Regions from separate parts of the Microbacterium sulfonylureivorans genome, predicted to be linked through region 2. Evidence: predicted binding sites of a transcription regulator. Region 2 holds the regulator's gene; the other holds the start of a gene.
What was found. The regulator LexA, encoded in region 2, represses DNA repair genes until DNA is damaged. The targets are predictions, from matches to a motif close to TCGAACANNTGTTCGA.
Positions count from the first base shown of each region.

Region 1: EER34_RS06705 (intein-containing Rv2578c family radical SAM protein) is a predicted target of LexA. The motif match lies at 2,160-2,175, and genes of this name have one in related genera.

Region 1 covers NZ_RJAD01000001.1:1,515,376-1,518,780, reverse strand. The annotation lists gene EER34_RS06715 (acyl-CoA dehydrogenase family protein) at 1-547, opposite strand, end outside; gene EER34_RS06710 (M15 family metallopeptidase) at 758-2,035, opposite strand; gene EER34_RS06705 (intein-containing Rv2578c family radical SAM protein) at 2,184-3,405, shown strand, end outside.
Region 2 covers NZ_RJAD01000001.1:33,849-37,253, reverse strand. The annotation lists gene metE (5-methyltetrahydropteroyltriglutamate--homocysteine S-methyltransferase) at 1-370, shown strand, start outside; gene EER34_RS00190 (hypothetical protein) at 367-1,833, opposite strand; gene lexA (transcriptional repressor LexA) at 1,892-2,572, opposite strand; gene EER34_RS00180 (LysM peptidoglycan-binding domain-containing protein) at 2,843-3,232, shown strand; gene EER34_RS00175 (histidinol-phosphate transaminase) at 3,290-3,405, shown strand, end outside.

The sequences.
Region 1 (3,405 bases), 1.5 Mb from region 2:
GACGGTTGCCCTCGCCCGTCTTGACGAAGGTCACGACGATGTCGGCCGTCTTGCCGCTGGAGATGAACGTCTTGGCGCCGTTGACGATGTAGCCGCCGTCGACCTTCTTCGCCGTGGTCTTGATGCCGCGGAGGTCGGAGCCGGCGCCCGGCTCGGTCATCGCGAGGGCGCCGAGGATCTCGCCGGTCGCCATGCCGGGGAGCCACTTCTCCTTCTGCGCCTGCGTGCCCATGTGCACGATGTAGGGCACGGCGAGGTCGTCCTGGATGCCGAACGCACCCGCGAGCGAGCCGTGGCCGGCGCCGATCGTCTCCTCGAGCACGATCGCGCGGAAGCGATAGTCCTGCAGCATGCCGGCGCCGCCGAACTCCTCGGGGACCGACAGTCCGATGAGGCCCGACTCCCCCGCCGCGAGCATGGTGGCGCGATCGATCTCGCCGTCCGCATCCCACTGCCTGCGCTTCTCTTCGGTCGCGTACCGCTTGATGAACTCCTTGACGACGTCGCGGAACGCCTCGTGGTCCTCGTCGTAGATGTCGCGCTCCATGTGCGCCTTCCTCTCGTCTTCGAGCGTTTCGCCGGCGGCAGGTCGCGTGCGACGTCACCGGATGGCCCGACTCGATCATACCGGGTGCAACATTTTCAGACCGGCTGGTATGTGAGATCCGATCCTAAGTATCGTGAAACTGCGTCCCGCGCTTTGTGGGATGCCTCAATCCGGCCGTCGCGGGCCGTCGCAGCCGGGTCGGATCGCGCGTCAGCCGACGTAGCCGGGCGCCGCTTCGAGCCCGAAGAAGTCCTCGAGCGAGGTCCACCCGCCGTCGTGATAGGCCCGTGCGAGCTCGGGTCCGATGTACCGCAGGTGCCACGGCTCGGGCGAATACCCGGTGACATCGGTCGCCCCCTCCACGTACCGGACGATCCAGCCGTGCTCCCAGGCGTGCGCGGCGACCCACTCGCCCTGCGGCGTCGCGGCGAGGTCGTCGAGGGTCCCGCAGCCGCCGGCGCAGGCGACCACATCGCCCGCCAGGCCAGACTGATGCTCGCTGAAGCCGGGCCGGGCGCTGACGAGGTCGGCCTCCTCGACCCCCTTCGCGTCGACCTGCCGCCCGTACGAGCCCTCCTGCGTCTGGTACGAGCGGAATCCGCTCTCGAGCGCCACCTCGCCGACGCCGGCCTCGCGCGCACCGGTGACGAGCGAGGTGAGCGCGGATGCCGCATCCGACCGCAGCGACCCGCCCTCGACGCTGCGCACACCGTCGGGCATGACCAGGTCCGAGGGCCGGTAGTCGACCGGCGTGTAGGGACGTGCCTTGTTGACGACGGTCCACACGCGCGTCGGATCGGAGAGGTCGACGCAGGGCGCGTGCCCCTCGGCCACGGCGATGCGGAACGCCTCGGCGCCGCCCGCCGCCGCGATCGCGGCGGCGTCGTCGTGCGCCTCGAGAGCGGTCATGACCTCGTGTTCATCGCAGATGTCGATCGACACCGCCGTCTGCTCCACGACCGGCACGGGGAGCGCAGCCACAGGCTGAGGTCCGGCGTCCATGCGGGTCGCGGAGTCGTCGCCGGCGGCATCGGGCGCTCCCGAGACCATCGCCGTCATCGCCGCCGCCGACCCGAGGAGGAGCATCCCGCCGACGGCGATCAGCGCGACGACGCCGGTGCGGGCGAGGCGACGCGGGCGCGCATGTCGAGGCGCCGGGCCGTCAGTCTCCTGGGCCGAGAGCAGCAGCTCGGCCCGCGCCGCTCGGCGTGCACTGTGACCGCGGTCGGGCCGCTGCCGGGTGCGACCCGGACGGGGGCGGGGCTGCTCCGACGCGGACGCCGGAGGAGCCTGCCGTGCCGCGCTGGCGGCGACCGCCGCTCGAAACTCGGCGGGGAGGTGGAAGGGACTCGCGGCCGCGAGGGGCATCGCGAGCTCGAGCGCGGTCGGGTCGTCGGGCGGCACGAACGATGCGCCGTCGTCGGCGCCCGCCTCGCGGGCGCGACGATCAGCCTCCTCGCGCAGCGCGCGGGCTGCGCGACGAGACATCGGGGGGTTTGACGATCCGGGCGCCGTCACGGTTCCATTCTCACCTGCGCGGCACCCAGGCGGCGAGAAGCCGCGGCATCCTCGCCGCGTGTTCGATGCGGATGTGTCGAATCTTGACAGAGACTCGAACATCTGTTCCCATTGATGCATGCGATGGCAGGGTCAGGAGCTGGGCGTGGCGGATGCCTCCGCCCTGCCCGGCCTTGAGCACCTCAACGGCCTCGTGCAGTCCGTCACCACTCCCGAGTTCGCCGGAGTCACCTTCCACGAGGTGCTCTGCAAGACCGCGCTGAACCACGTGCCGGGAGCGTCGGCGATGCCGTTCGACTGGACGGTGAACCCCTACCGCGGATGCAGTCATGCCTGCGTCTATTGCCTGCACCCCGACACGATGATCTTGATGGCGGACGGTCGGAGCAGGAAGCTCCGCGAGGTCTCCGTCGGCGATGTCGTCGTCGGCACGACGCGAGAAGGCGCCCACCGGCGCTACTCGCCTGCGACCGTCTCGGCGAAGTGGTCCACTCGCAAGCGTGCCCATCGGGTCACGCTGGCCGACGGCACACAACTCGTGGCGAGCGGCGACCACCGCTTCCTCACCGAGCGAGGGTGGAAGTACGTCAGACCTGCCCCGTCGGGCAGTCCCCAGCGCCCGTTCCTGACGACGAACAACAAGCTGCTCGGATTCGGCATGGGCGGCGCGGTTGTCGAACGTGTGGAGACAGACGACTTTCGCCGGGGTTATCTGTGCGGGATGATCCGCGGCGACGGGATGATGCTGAAGCGCGAGTACCGGCGTACCGGCAGCGAGCACACCTATGTCGCGCACCGCTTCCGGTTGGCTCTCGCCGACAACGAGGCCCTCGATCGCTCGCGCAGGTATCTCGCGCTTGCCGGTGTGGAGACGACGACGCGGAGCTTCGCTCCCGCGACGCCGACCCGACGCGCCATGGAGGCGATCTTCACCTCGCGCGCCGCCGACTTCGCCACGGTCGGCTCGGTCGTCGCGTGGCCCGACGTCGCCTCGGATGAATGGCTACGGGGATTCCTCAGCGGGATCTTCGACGCTGAGGGAAGCTGCAGTCGGGGGATCCTCCGCATCTCCGACAAGGATCCCCGAATCCTCGCCATGATCGATGCCGCGCTGCGCACCCATTCCTTCGACTTCGTCGCCGAACCGGCGCGGGCGAACGGAGTGGTCGCCATCCGGCTGCGCGGTGGTCTGGGCGCACGTCGCCGGTTCTTCGAGCTGACGCAACCGTCGATCACGCGAAAGCTCGGTCTGCTGGGTGCTGCGGTGAAGTCCGATGCCCCGCTGAGGGTCGTCTCGATCGAAGACCTCGAGGAGCCCATCGATCTGATCGATATCACCA
Region 2 (3,405 bases):
ACAGGTGCACACCCACCTCTGCTACTCGGAGTTCGACGTCGTGATCGATGCGATCGCCGCTCTCGACGCGGATGTCACCTCGATCGAGGCCGCCCGCAGCCGTGGGGAGGTCATCGGCGACATCGCCGCGTCGGGCTTCACCCACGGCATCGGCCCGGGCGTCTACGACATCCACTCGCCGCGCGTGCCGTCGGTCGCCGAGGTCGCCGACCTCCTCGACCGCGCCGCCACCGAGCTGCCGCTGCGTCAGGTCTGGGTCAACCCCGACTGCGGGCTCAAGACGCGCGGCTACGACGAGACGGTGGAGTCCCTCCGCAACATCATCGAGGCCACGCGTTCGATCCGCGACAAGGTGGGCGCGGCGGTCTAGCCCTTCGGGGACTTCTTCGAGTCGGATGCCGCGGCCCCCACGGTCGCGGCATCCGTCGCCTTGACAGGCTCGATCTCGATGACCTCGGACTCCTCGACGACCTCGACGGGTGCGGCGGCGTCGTCCACGACAGCTTCGACGACGACGTGCTCTTCGGCACGGCGCTGGAGCAGCTCGAGGATCCAGGCGACGCCGAACGCGACCACGATCACGAGCACCACGTCGCCGATGGACAACGGGCGCAGCGCGAACAGCCACAGGACGGCGAGCACGGCGATGATCGTGCGCACGAGCACCTTGTGGCGGGCAAGCCATCCGCCGAAGCCTCCGGTGTCGAACCCGCGCGACGCGAGCTGCCGTCGAGCGGCGGAGTTCATGCCGTGGACGGCGCCACGCGCGCCCTGGGCGGGCGACGAGCCGCCCATCGCCCAGCCGAGCACGGCGACGAAGACGCCGAGCAGCGAGAGGACGATGGCCGTCTGCGCCATGGCGGCGACCAGCTGACCGTAGATGACCTCGATCGCGGACGGCGAGAGCGCGAGGTCGGTCGCGACGATCTGCATCGCGGTGTTGCCGATGGACAGCGTCGCGGCGAGGGCTCCGGCCCCGATCGCGATGCCGAGACCTGTGCCGAGCACGGCGACGCTGCGGCGACGTGCGATGGCGATGCCGAGCCCGAACAGCACGAGGGTGATGACGGGCAGCCACCATCCGAGCGTCGTGGCCAGGGCGTATCCGGTGCGGATGAGCGCGAGGTTCTCTCCCGTGCCGATGATGACGACGTGGTCGATCGCGGGGATGAGCTGCGCCGCGCTGACCCCTCGGTCCGTGAGGCGCTGCTTGACGGTCTCGACGATGGCGCCGAGCTGGATGCCGACACCGTCGTCGGTGCGGACGACGAGGCCGCCGCCGTCGGAGGTGGCCGCGGTCGTGAGCGCCCGGTGCGCGGCGCGCGTGGCGGTCGCCCAGACATCGGAGAAGGCATCCGACTCGACGACGCGCGTCACCGCCTGGTGGACCAGGTTCTCGAGGCCGTCCGCGGCGGGCGCCTCCAGCATCTGGAGCACCTGCGCGGCGCGCGGCGGCATGCCGTCGATGTCGGCCAGCCCCCCGAACAGGGAAGACGTGAGCTCGTGGAAGTCGACCTGCGCGGTGACGGCGTCCATCGTCTCGTCGATGACGAGCGCCTGGACGGCGGGGTCGTCGACCAGCGGTGCGAGGGTGGCGACGAACGCGTCCTCCTCGACCAGCTGGACGCGCGCCCACGCGCTGACGATGGAGACCGGCACGAGGATGGCGGCGACCACGATGCAGATGGCGGACACGGCCGTGCGCCATCGGCCTCCGGCGGGGCGGGAGCGCGGTGCGGGTGCAGCCTCCGCGGCGAGACGGGCGTTCTCGGACTCCAGCTCGCGGACGCGGTCTGCGAGCGCCTGGGCGTCCGCCGTGTCGATGTCGCTCATGCCGCCCATTCTGGCGGACGGCGACGACGTTGCGGGAAGTTTCACCCGCGAGGGGTGATCAGACGGCGCGGAGGACGGCGACGACCTTGCCGAGCACGACGGCCTCGTCGCCGAGGATCGGCTCGAACGCGGAGTTGCGGGGGAGGAGCCAGGTGTGGCCGTCGCGCTGGCGGAATGTCTTCACCGTCGCCTCGCCGTCCAGCATCGCGGCCACGATCTCGCCGTTGTCGGCGGTCGCCTGCGAGCGGACGACGACCCAGTCGCCGTCGCAGATCGCGGCGTCGATCATGGACTCGCCCGACACCTTCAGCATGAACAGGTCGCCCTTGCCGACGAGCTGACGGGGGAGCGGGAAGATCTCTTCGACCTGCTGCTCGGCGGTGATCGGAACGCCGGCGGCGATGCGCCCGACGAGTGGGACCAGAGCCGCGTCGCCGACGGAGGGCGCCGTGTCGGCGGGGTTCTCGGTCGCGGTGCCCGGCAGGTCGATGAGGACCTCCATCGCGCGGGTCTTGCCGGCGTCACGCCGGAGGTAGCCGCTCAGCTCCAGCTGGTTGAGCTGGTGCGTCACGCTCGACAGGGACTTGAGCCCGACGGCGTCGCCGATCTCACGCATGCTCGGCGGATAGCCATGGCGGGCGATCGACCGCTGGATGACCTCGAGGATCGCCAGCTGCTTGTCGCTCAGGCTCTTGCGCCGCCGCGTCTGCGGCCTGTCGCGCCCGGTGGCGTCGCTCATGTCCGGCTCCTGTCTCGCTGCGCTCGGGCTCTCGAGAGTGCAGCGGTCTTCGAATGTCGGAGGCCCGTGGTGGGGTTCTCGTATCGAAACCGTATCCGGATTCGGTGCTCTCGGGGAACACCGCGACCGCGTGTCGCGTTCGAGAGATCGTCTCCCGAAACGTCCCTTGACATCGCCATAGTTCGAAGATAACTTCGGTACAGAGATTCGCATCCCCCACTCCCGGCCGAGCGGCGGGTGCGAATCTCTCCCCAGCAGGAGGAGCAGATCATGACCGCGATCGGCATCACGACACCCGCACTGACGGGCGCATCCTTCCGGAGCGCCGCGCGTCCGGCGACGCGACTGCGGCTGACGGTGCGCGGTCGCCGCGTGCTGGCGGTCCTCGCCGCGCTGCCCGCCGCGCTGGCCGTCTGCTTCGCGATGATCTCGGGCGGCTCCGCACTCGCGTCGCGCGACGCCGGAGCCCCGATCGAGTCCTTCACGACGATCACGGTCTCGTCGGGCGACACGCTGTGGTCGATCGCGGAGGCGGTCGCGCCCGCAGCCGATCCCCGCGACGTGGTCGATGCGCTCGTGCGTCTCAACGCACTCGACAGCGTCTCCCTGCAGGCCGGACAGAGCCTGGCGATCCCGGCGGAGTACCACACCGCTCCCTGAGTCGGCCTCGCGCCGCGCGTCGACACACCGCCGATCCGCCCGTGCTGCGCCTCTACCATGGGAGAGGTGAGTCCACGCCTCGAAGACCTCCCCCTGCGCGACGACCTCCGCGGAATGACGCCGTACGGCGCTCCGCAGGCTCCGCTCCCCGTCGCGCTCAACGTCAACGAGAA